2 regions of the Streptomyces sp. H51 genome follow, and region 2 is predicted to be linked to the other one. Evidence: riboswitches for the same ligand, from Rfam matches in the RefSeq annotation. Region 2 holds a riboswitch; the other holds the start of a gene.
The links. Region 2 has a riboswitch for cyclic di-AMP ahead of VKA29_RS13635 (LysM peptidoglycan-binding domain-containing M23 family metallopeptidase). Riboswitches for the same ligand answer to the same signal wherever they lie in the genome.
Positions count from the first base shown of each region.

Region 1: another riboswitch for cyclic di-AMP. It lies ahead of VKA29_RS09775 (C40 family peptidase); the one in region 2 lies ahead of VKA29_RS13635 (LysM peptidoglycan-binding domain-containing M23 family metallopeptidase).

Region 1 covers NZ_JAYMHD010000034.1:94,556-98,954, reverse strand. The annotation lists gene VKA29_RS09785 (ATP-dependent Clp protease proteolytic subunit) at 98-733, shown strand; gene VKA29_RS09780 (hypothetical protein) at 741-1,049, shown strand; cyclic di-AMP (ydaO/yuaA leader) riboswitch at 1,384-1,595, shown strand; gene VKA29_RS09775 (C40 family peptidase) at 1,599-2,072, shown strand; gene VKA29_RS09770 (DUF6328 family protein) at 2,154-2,723, shown strand; gene VKA29_RS09765 (ATP-binding protein) at 2,835-3,293, opposite strand; gene VKA29_RS09760 (helix-turn-helix transcriptional regulator) at 3,508-4,368, shown strand; gene VKA29_RS09755 (DUF397 domain-containing protein) at 4,378-4,399, shown strand, end outside.
Region 2 covers NZ_JAYMHD010000048.1:3,670-8,068, forward strand. The annotation lists gene VKA29_RS13620 (helix-turn-helix domain-containing protein) at 44-673, shown strand; gene VKA29_RS13625 (DUF6126 family protein) at 670-789, shown strand; gene VKA29_RS13630 (tyrosine-protein phosphatase) at 833-1,630, opposite strand; cyclic di-AMP (ydaO/yuaA leader) riboswitch at 2,142-2,320, shown strand; gene VKA29_RS13635 (LysM peptidoglycan-binding domain-containing M23 family metallopeptidase) at 2,325-3,365, shown strand; gene VKA29_RS13640 (SGNH/GDSL hydrolase family protein) at 3,590-4,375, shown strand.

The DNA of each region.
Region 1 (4,399 bases), on a different contig from region 2:
TCTCCATCATAACGTCATGTACGTCCTGTACATTTTTTGCAGAGACAGCTCCGGGGGGAAGCTCCGGGGACAGCTCTGTCGCGAGGAGGGGTATGCCATGACCCGACCGTCCGCCCGCCACGTCCTGCCCGAGTTCACCGAACGGACCTCGTCCGGGCCCGGGTCGACGGATCCGTACGCGAAGCTGCTGGAGGAGCGGATCCTCTTCCTCGGCACGCCCCTCGACGACACCGCGGCGAACGATCTGACGAGCCGGTTCATGTACCTCGAGCACAAGGACCCCGGCCAGGACATCGCGCTGTACATCAACTCGCCGGGCGGCTCGTTCAGCGCCATGACGGTGCTCTACGACACGATGCGGTACCTCTCCTGCGACGTGCGGACGACGTGCCTGGGGCAGGCCGCCGCCACGGCCGCGGTGCTGCTGGCCGCCGGGACTCCGGGCAAGCGCTCCGCACTGCCGGGCGCGCGGGTGGTGATCCGCCGGCCCGCGCTCGCCGAGCCGGTGCGGGGCCAGGCGAGTGATCTGGCGGTGCGGGCGGAGGAACTGACGCGCAATCGCCGTCTCGTGGAGGAGATGCCGGCCCGGGCCACCGGACACAGCCGGGAGAAGATCGGCGCCGACATCGAGCGGGACCGGGTCTTCGACGCCCGACAGGCGGTGGACTACGGCCTGGTGGACCGGATCGTCCCCGGCCGCCGGGCCTCCTTCGTCCCGCCCGCCGGGAGGTGAGCGGCCGGTGATCCCTCCCGAACTCCCGCCGCTGCCCGCGCTGACCCGCGCCGAGGGCGAGCTGATCGACCGTTACCTCGACGTGGTCGACCTGCTCGGCCGCATCAATCCGGCCCACCACGGCGACACCTACCGCGGGCTGCGGGCCGCGCAGGCACTGGTGGCCCGGGCGGCCGAACTGCGTGACGCCCTCGCCCTGATGCACCAACGGGGCGAGACCGAACTGCACGCCCCCACCCTGGCGCGGGCCCTGCGGGTGCTGGACGGCGAGCGGCGCACCGCCCGGGTCACCGTGCCTCCGCAGCCCGGCACTTGAGGCATCCGCCGGGCCCGGGCGGCGGTCGCCCGGCGCGGTGTCCGGACCGGCGCCGAAACGGACCAAACGGCGTACCGCCTTCCGGACTAGACACACCTCCTCTTTTTTGACCGGTCGAGTTGCGCAACCGGCCCGACCGGAAGGCGGAATGAGGCATTTCTTCGCTGGTCCGGGCCGCTTCGCAGGTGATGACGCGCGTCCGAACACAGGGCTGCCCACCCGAACGGGTGAGTGGTGAGTAACAACACAAATCCCCGTTTCCGTTGGGCTTTTCGGACATCCGTGAGCCAAGATCCGTGTCTGACGACAAGCCCCCGCCGCCGCGGCGGGGCGATCCGGGCGGACGCCGAGTCCTGCCGCCGCCCGGATGACCGGTCGACAGGAGTGGATCGGCAGGAGTGGAGGACCCGAGCACGACGGGTCGCCGGAACGGTCACGCCATGACCGGGCCGAGCAGCCCTTGGGGTGAAGCCGCGCGAGCGGCCGGGCAACTTCGCCAGCCCGAATCCGACAGGTCATCCTTCACAGGCGGCTGACGAAGGGTTGCGCATGACTGCGCTCAATCGTGTCCCGTCGCTGATCGTCCGGGCCGGCACGGCCTCGGCCCTCACCATCGCCGCGGTGGGCGGCTCGGTCGTGGTCCCGGGCTTCAGCTCCGACGCGGCCGCCGCGACGCCCGCGACGAAAGCACTTCAGATCGCGGCTTCCAAGAAGGGTTCGCCCTACCGGTGGGGCGCCACCGGTCCGCACCGGTTCGACTGCTCCGGGCTCACGCTGTACTCGTTCAAGAAGGCGGGCAAGAGCCTGCCGCGTACCGCGGCCCAGCAGTACAACAAGACCCGCCACATCTCCGCCAAGAGCCGCAAGGCCGGAGACCTCGTGTTCTTCCATTCGGGTTCGTACGTCTACCACGTCGGCATCTATGCCGGAAAGGGGAAGATCTGGCACGCCCCGAAGACCGGGGACGTGGTGAGACTGCAGAAGATCTGGACGAAGAGCGTCTGGTACGGCCGGGTCAGCTGATCCTTGCGTGCGGTGGCGGCGCCCTGACACGCCGCCACCCCACGAGGCGTGACACGGCCCTGGGCGGTTACCCGTTCAACCATGGCCGACCACGTCCCCTGCACCGCACGCAACGAGACCCCGCTGGAACGCGCCGACCGCAATTTCGGCGAACTGCTCCAGGAACTGCGCGTCACCCAGACCGGGGTGCAGATCCTCTTCGCCTTCCTGCTGACCCTGGCCTTCACCCCGCGCTTCCCGTCCCTCGACCCGGTGCAGCGGGCCACCTACGTCACCACACTGCTGCTCGCGGTCCTCGCCGCCGCCCTGTTCACCGCGCCGGCCGCGCTGCACCGCTCGCTGTTCCAGCGGGGCGCCAAACCGCGCGTCGTCCAGGTGTCCTCACGGCTCGCCACCACCGGCATGGGTGTGCTGGTGCTGGCGTTCACCGGGTCGGTGCTGCTCGTGGTGGACGTGACGACGGGCCGGGCGGGCGGGGTGGCCGCGGGCGCGGCGACCCTGTGCGTGTGCCTCGGCCTGTGGTGGCTGCTGCCCCGCCTGGTGCGGCGGGCGGGCCTGTCCGCCGAGCAGCAGGCCGCGCCCGTCGTCAGGCAGCCGGGACCGCCGCGCGACGCGGCCGTCCACCGCGAGCCGCCGGTACGGCGCCGCTGAGCCCCTCTGCCGAGGCCGGTGACGCCGCCGAGCCCCTCGCCCGAGGCCGGTACGGCGCCGCCCCACGCCCGAGGCGAACACGGCGCCGCTGTCCTCCTCGCACAGGCACCGTTACGACTCCTGCTGGCCGGCCGCCGGCACCGGCCGCGCCGGCACCTTCCACGGCAGTTCGATGGAGACGGTCTTGCCGCCCTCCCGGGTGGGGCGCACGCACAGCCTGCCGCCGCACTCGGCGGTCAGCCAGCGGATGATCACCAGGCCGCGGCCGTTGTCCTGCTGGACGGCGGCGGGCAGCCGCTTCGGGAACCGGGGGTGGCTGTCGGTGACACCGATGCGCAGTTGTTCGTCGCGGTCGAGTTCGAGTCCGACGGTGAAGGTGGGCGACTGCCCGAGGGTGTGCTGGACGGCGTTGGTGGCGAGCTCGGAGACGATCAGCCGGACGGTGTCGGCCACCTCCGTGTGCGGCGCCAGGCCCCACTCCACGAGGGTGTCGATCGCGTAGGTGCGGGCCGCGCAGACCGAGGCGGGATCGCTCGGCAGGGTGACGGATGCTTCCAGATGGTCTGCCATGGCGACGTCGTCCCTTTCCCACGGGACCGCTGGTCCGACACGGAGCGGATGGTTCGAGTACGGTCCCGGACTGGTGCTTGGCCGTCAGACTGCCATCACCGCACCGGCCACGGCTGGCGATCCACCGAGATATGCATATATCTGTCGCTCAAAGCGGTGAACTCTGCCACGAGAGACCGTATCGGGGCGCCTCATGAGGAGTAAGGAGGGACCCATGCAGCACGGTCCCGCGGTGCGCCGCAGGAAGCTGGGCGCCGAACTGCGCGCGCTGCGCGCCGAGGCGAGGCTCACCAGCGGTGAGGCGGCGCGGCTGGTGGGCTGGCACCAGTCGAAGATCAGTCGTATCGAGACGGGCACCAGCGGGGTGAAACCGGCCGATGTGCGGTTGCTCCTGGACGCCTACGGGGTGTCCGATCCGCGGCTGCGCGATCTGATGCTGGTGCTGGCGGGCTCGGACGAGAACACCGGCCGGCACCACTGGTGGCACGCCTATCGCGGCATCCTGCCGCCGGACTACAGCGACTTCATCAGCCTGGAGTCCCAGGCCGACGCGATGCGCACCCTGGAGACGTCGGTGGTGCCGGGGCTGCTGCAGACGCCCGAGTACGCGCGGGCGGTGACCCGGGCCGCGACCCGCGGGCTGGACGACGCGGGGCTCGACGCGCTGGTCGAGGTGCGCCTGGCCCGGCAGAAGGTGCTGCGGGCCGACCCGCCCCTGGAGTTCAGCGCGGTGCTGGACGAGGCGGTGCTGCGCCGGGAGATCGGCGGGCCCGAGGTCATGGCGCGGCAGCTCGAACGGCTGGTCGAGGCGGCGCGCCTGCCGCAAGTGCGGCTGCAGATCCTGCCGTTCGGCGCCGGAGCGCACGTCGGCGTCACCGGATCTTTCGTTATTTTCTCATTTTCGAGCACTCCTGATCTGGATGTGGTCGTTCTCGACCACCTGACGAGTAGCCTCCACTTGGAACGGAAAGAAGACCTCCAGGCCTATGCGGAGGCCTTCAACTCCCTTCAGATCCAAGCCCTTTCGCCCGAGGACACATTGGATTACCTCGCCGGCACAGTCGTCGGCGGGTAAGGAGGCACCATGTCAGCACTGCCTCGGAACG
Region 2 (4,399 bases):
CAAGAAATTTGCCCCAGAGGTAAAGCTGCGGCTCAATGGGGGTATGAGCTCCCCGGAAGCCGAGTTCGAGCAGCCGGCGGGACCGGTGGCAGATCTGCCCGCCGTCGCGCCGCAGCTCCGCGCCCTGCGCCGCCGCGCCTCCCTCACCCTGGAGGCCGCGGCCCGCGCGGCCGGACTGTCCCCGGCCCACCTCTCCCGGCTGGAGACCGGGCAGCGGCAGCCCTCGCTGCCGGTCCTCCTCGGGCTCGCCCGCATCTACGGTACGACGGTCTCCGAGCTGCTCGGCGAGACGGTCGCCGACCGTAACGCCGTGGTGCGCGCCGTCGACATGGAACCCACCGCCGCGGGTGGCTGGACCTACTGGCAGGCCGGCGCCTCCGGCCGGGGCATGCAGGCCCTGCGGGTCCACGCGCCGTACGGCACCCAGGGCGACATCGTGCGCGTGCATCCCGGGGAGGAGTGGCTGTACGTCCTCACGGGGCGGCTGTGGCTGCGCCTCGGGGACGCCACACACCGGCTCGGTCCCGGCGACAGCGCGCACTTCGACTCGCTGACGCCGCACCGCATCGCGGCGCTGGACCCCGAAGGGGTCGAGCTGCTGTTCGTCCACACCCTGTTGCAGAGTCCCACGGCCGCGCTGTGCCTGGGCCCGACCATCGGAGACATGCCATGAGCAATTACGAGGAGAAGTTCCCGCGCTCCCTGTGGATCCGCCTCATCATCTACATCGCGGCGGGCCACCTCTTCGCGGGCTTCATCTACCTGCTGTTCTCGGTGGGCGCCAAGTAGCCCGCCGCGTCCTGGGCGGCAGCCCGCCGCGTCCTCGGCGGCGTCAGTCGAGCAGGCGCTCGCGCAGCCGCTCCCGGACCGCCGGAGTGACGCCGAGTCCCTGCGCCAGGTAGGGCTCGACGCCGCCCCACGTCTCCTCGATGGTCTCGAAGGCCGCCGCCAGGTACTCCTCGCGCGCCTCGAACAGCGGGCTGAGCAGCTCCATGACCTCGGGGGAGTAGGCCGAGGCCGAGCTGTCGCCGCGCTGCACCCGGTAGCGGCGGTGCTTGGCGTTCGACTCCAGGTAGTCGGCGAAGATCGCATCCCGCTCCACGCCCACGGCGAGCAGCGTCACGGCGACGGACAGGCCCGCGCGGTCCTTGCCCGCGGCGCAGTGCATCAGTGCGGGCACGCTGTCCTCGGCCAGCGCGCGCAGCACGCGCGTGTGCTCGCCGGTGCGCTCCTTGATGAGCAGGCGGTAGGAGCCGATCATGCGGCCGGCCGCCTTGCCGCCCCCGAGTATCTCGCGCAGCTGGTCGAGGTCTCCGTGCCGGACCATCTTCCAGAACTCGGCGCCGTCCGCCGGGTCGCTCAGCGGCAGGTTCACATTGCGCACGCCCGGCAGCTCGACGTCCGGGCCCTCCAGCTTCTGGTCCGCCGCGTTGCGGAAGTCGAAGACCGTGTGCAGCCCCAGCGAGGCGAGGAAGGCGGCGTCCTCCGCGGTGGCGTGCGCGAGGTGGCCGCTGCGGAACAGCACTCCGTGGCGCACCCGTCGTCCGTCCACCGTCGGCAGGCCTCCCACGTCGCGGAAGTTGCGGACTCCTGCCAGCTCGGGCTCGGTCGACGGAATCTGCTGCGTCACGGGGGCTCCTCCCAGCCGTCCCCGCCGGCGCTGCTCGTCGACGGGCACCTCCTTGACGATACGACACGCACACCCCCGCTCAGCAGGGGTGTGCGGACTGCCCCCTGGGAGTCCATGGCGATTCCGTGGCGAGTCGGTGGCGAGAGTGCACGAATGCCGCGAAACGATTCATGTGTCCCGAAGGTGTTTCCCTGCCGCATCGCCCTTGTCTGAGTCTTCTGTCCGAATTGGCGCTTTGGGTGGATTTCATTCCAACTCGCTCCGGAATGAGGAATGCTGGCGCGAGGTCGCGTGAGCATCGTCATATCGGTCACCGTGAGTCGCCCGTCATGTTCACGTAATGCGTGGTGCTTTTCAAGGAATTTGGCTGCTGGAGCCGGCTCGGAATCGACGGAGGGTGACCGCGGATTCCGGTAAGGGATCAAGGGAAACGTGCGCCTGGCGCGACCTCTTGCTTGTCCCTTCGTGTCGTGGTCGCTTACGTTCGCCACGCAATCCGGGCGGACGCCGAATCCTGCCGCCGCCCGGAATCCCGCACACTCACCCGTGCACGGCAGGAGCGGGGGACCCACAGGTAGAACCGCCTGTCCGGTCTCCGGAACAGGCTTGGGGTCAAGTCGCGCCCACAACGCGGCCGGACATCTCCAGTCCGCACCCGACAGCTCACCTCGCAGGCGCCGGAGAGGAATTCGTCATGCCCGCGAAGGGTAAGCACCGCCGCCCCAAGTCCCAGCGCTTCACCCGCTCCATCGCCGTCGCCGGAACCGGCGGCGCCGCCCTCGCCCTCCCCCTGCTGGGGGCCACCGGCGCCCACGCCGACACCGGGCAGCCGGTTTCGCAGAAGACCGTGCGGTCCCTTTCCGGCGCCGAGAAGACGGCGGCCGAGGGGAAGAAGGCCGCGAAGGGGAAGGCCGCGAACAGTGCGCGGGTGCGGACCTATTCGGTGCGCGAGGGCGACTGCCTCTCGAAGATCGCCGAGGAGCGGGGCGTCCGCGGCGGCTGGAAGAAGCTGTACGCGGACAACCGCCAGGCCGTCGGCGACGACCCGTCGCTGATCCACCCCGGCCTGAAGCTCGTCATCGGCAAGAAGGCCACGAGCGGCGCCACCAAGTCGTCGTCCTCCTCGTCGTCCTCGTCGTCCTCTTCGTCGTCTTCATCGCCTTCGTCCTCTTCGCCGTCTTCGTCGGCCTCTTCGTCGGCCTCTTCGTCTTCGTCCTCCTCTTCGGCTCCCGCGCCTTCCGCCGGCTCCCCGTCCTCCTCCTCCGACGCGTCCTCCGCGCAGCAGGCGACGGTCACCCAGGCCGCCGAGTCCACCGGCACCTCCAGCGGTTACACCCTCCCGGTAGCCGGGTCCGGCGTCGGCACCGGATACCGCGTCGCGGGCAGCATGTGGTCCAGCGGCTACCACACCGGCATCGACTTCGTCGTGCCGACCGGCACCTCGCTGAAGGCCGTGGGCGCCGGCACGGTCGTCTCCGCGGGCTGGGGCGGCGCCTACGGCAACCAGGTCGTCATCCAGCTGGCCGACGGCTACTACGCCCAGTACGCACACCTCTCGCAGCTCTCCGTCTCGGCCGGCCAGACCGTCACCGCCGGCCAGCAGATCGGCCTCTCCGGCGCGACCGGCAACGTGACCGGCCCGCACCTGCACTTCGAGATCCGCACCACGCCGAACTACGGCTCCGACGTGGACCCGGTCGGCTACCTCCGCTCCAAGGGCGTCGCCGTCGGCTGACGGCTCCCCGACCGCCCGGCACGCCGCCGAGGGCCGGACCCCGATCCCCGGGTCCGGCCCTCGGCCGTCGCCGGGCGCGAGGACGGCTTATTCCGGGTTTGGCGAACAATTTAGGCGTGGCTTATCTCACCGTTCGTCAAGCCCTCCCTACGGTCGCGTAGGTCACATTGAACGGTGAATCATGACCTGCTGTGGCAGACGATTCGAAGAGTGACAGCAGATCAGTGATCGGGTCGTACGTCGCGGTGGGGGACAGCTTCACCGAGGGCGTCGGCGACCCGGGTCCCGGCGGGGCGTTCGTCGGCTGGGCGGACCGGTTCGCGGTGCTCCTCGCCGACCGGCGGCCCGAGGGCGACTTCACGTACACGAACCTCGCCGTGCGCGGCAGGCTGCTCGACCAGATCGTGGCCGAGCAGGTCCCGCAGGCCGTCGAACTCGCCCCGGACCTGGTGTCCTTCTGCGCGGGTGGCAACGACATCCTCCGGCCCGGCACCGACCCCGACGAGGTCGCCGAACGCTTCGAGCGGGCGGTCGCACGGCTCACCGAGGCCGTCGGCACCGTCATGGTGACGACGGGCTTCGACACCCGTGGCGTGCCGGTGCTCAAGCGCCTGCGCGGCAAGATCGCCACCTACAACGGCCATGTGCGGGCCATCGCCGACCGCTACGGCTGTCCCGTGCTGGACCTGTGGTCCCTGAAGTCCATCCAGGACCGCCGGGCCTGGGACCACGACCGGCTCCACCTCTCACCCGAGGGGCACACGCGGGTGGCGCTGCGGGCCGGGCAGGTCCTCGGCGTGGAGGTGCCGGCCGACCCCGAGCAGGCCTGGCCGCCGCTCCCGCCGCGCGGCACCCTCGAGATCCGGCGGGACGACGTGCAGTGGGCGCGCGAGTACCTGGTGCCCTGGATCGGCCGGCGCCTGCGGGGTGAGTCGTCCGGCGACCACGTCCAGGCGAAGGGGATGCTGTCCCCGTACGACATCAAACTGCGGATCGAGTCGGTCGCCTGACCCGGCGCTCCGGCGCGTCCCGGG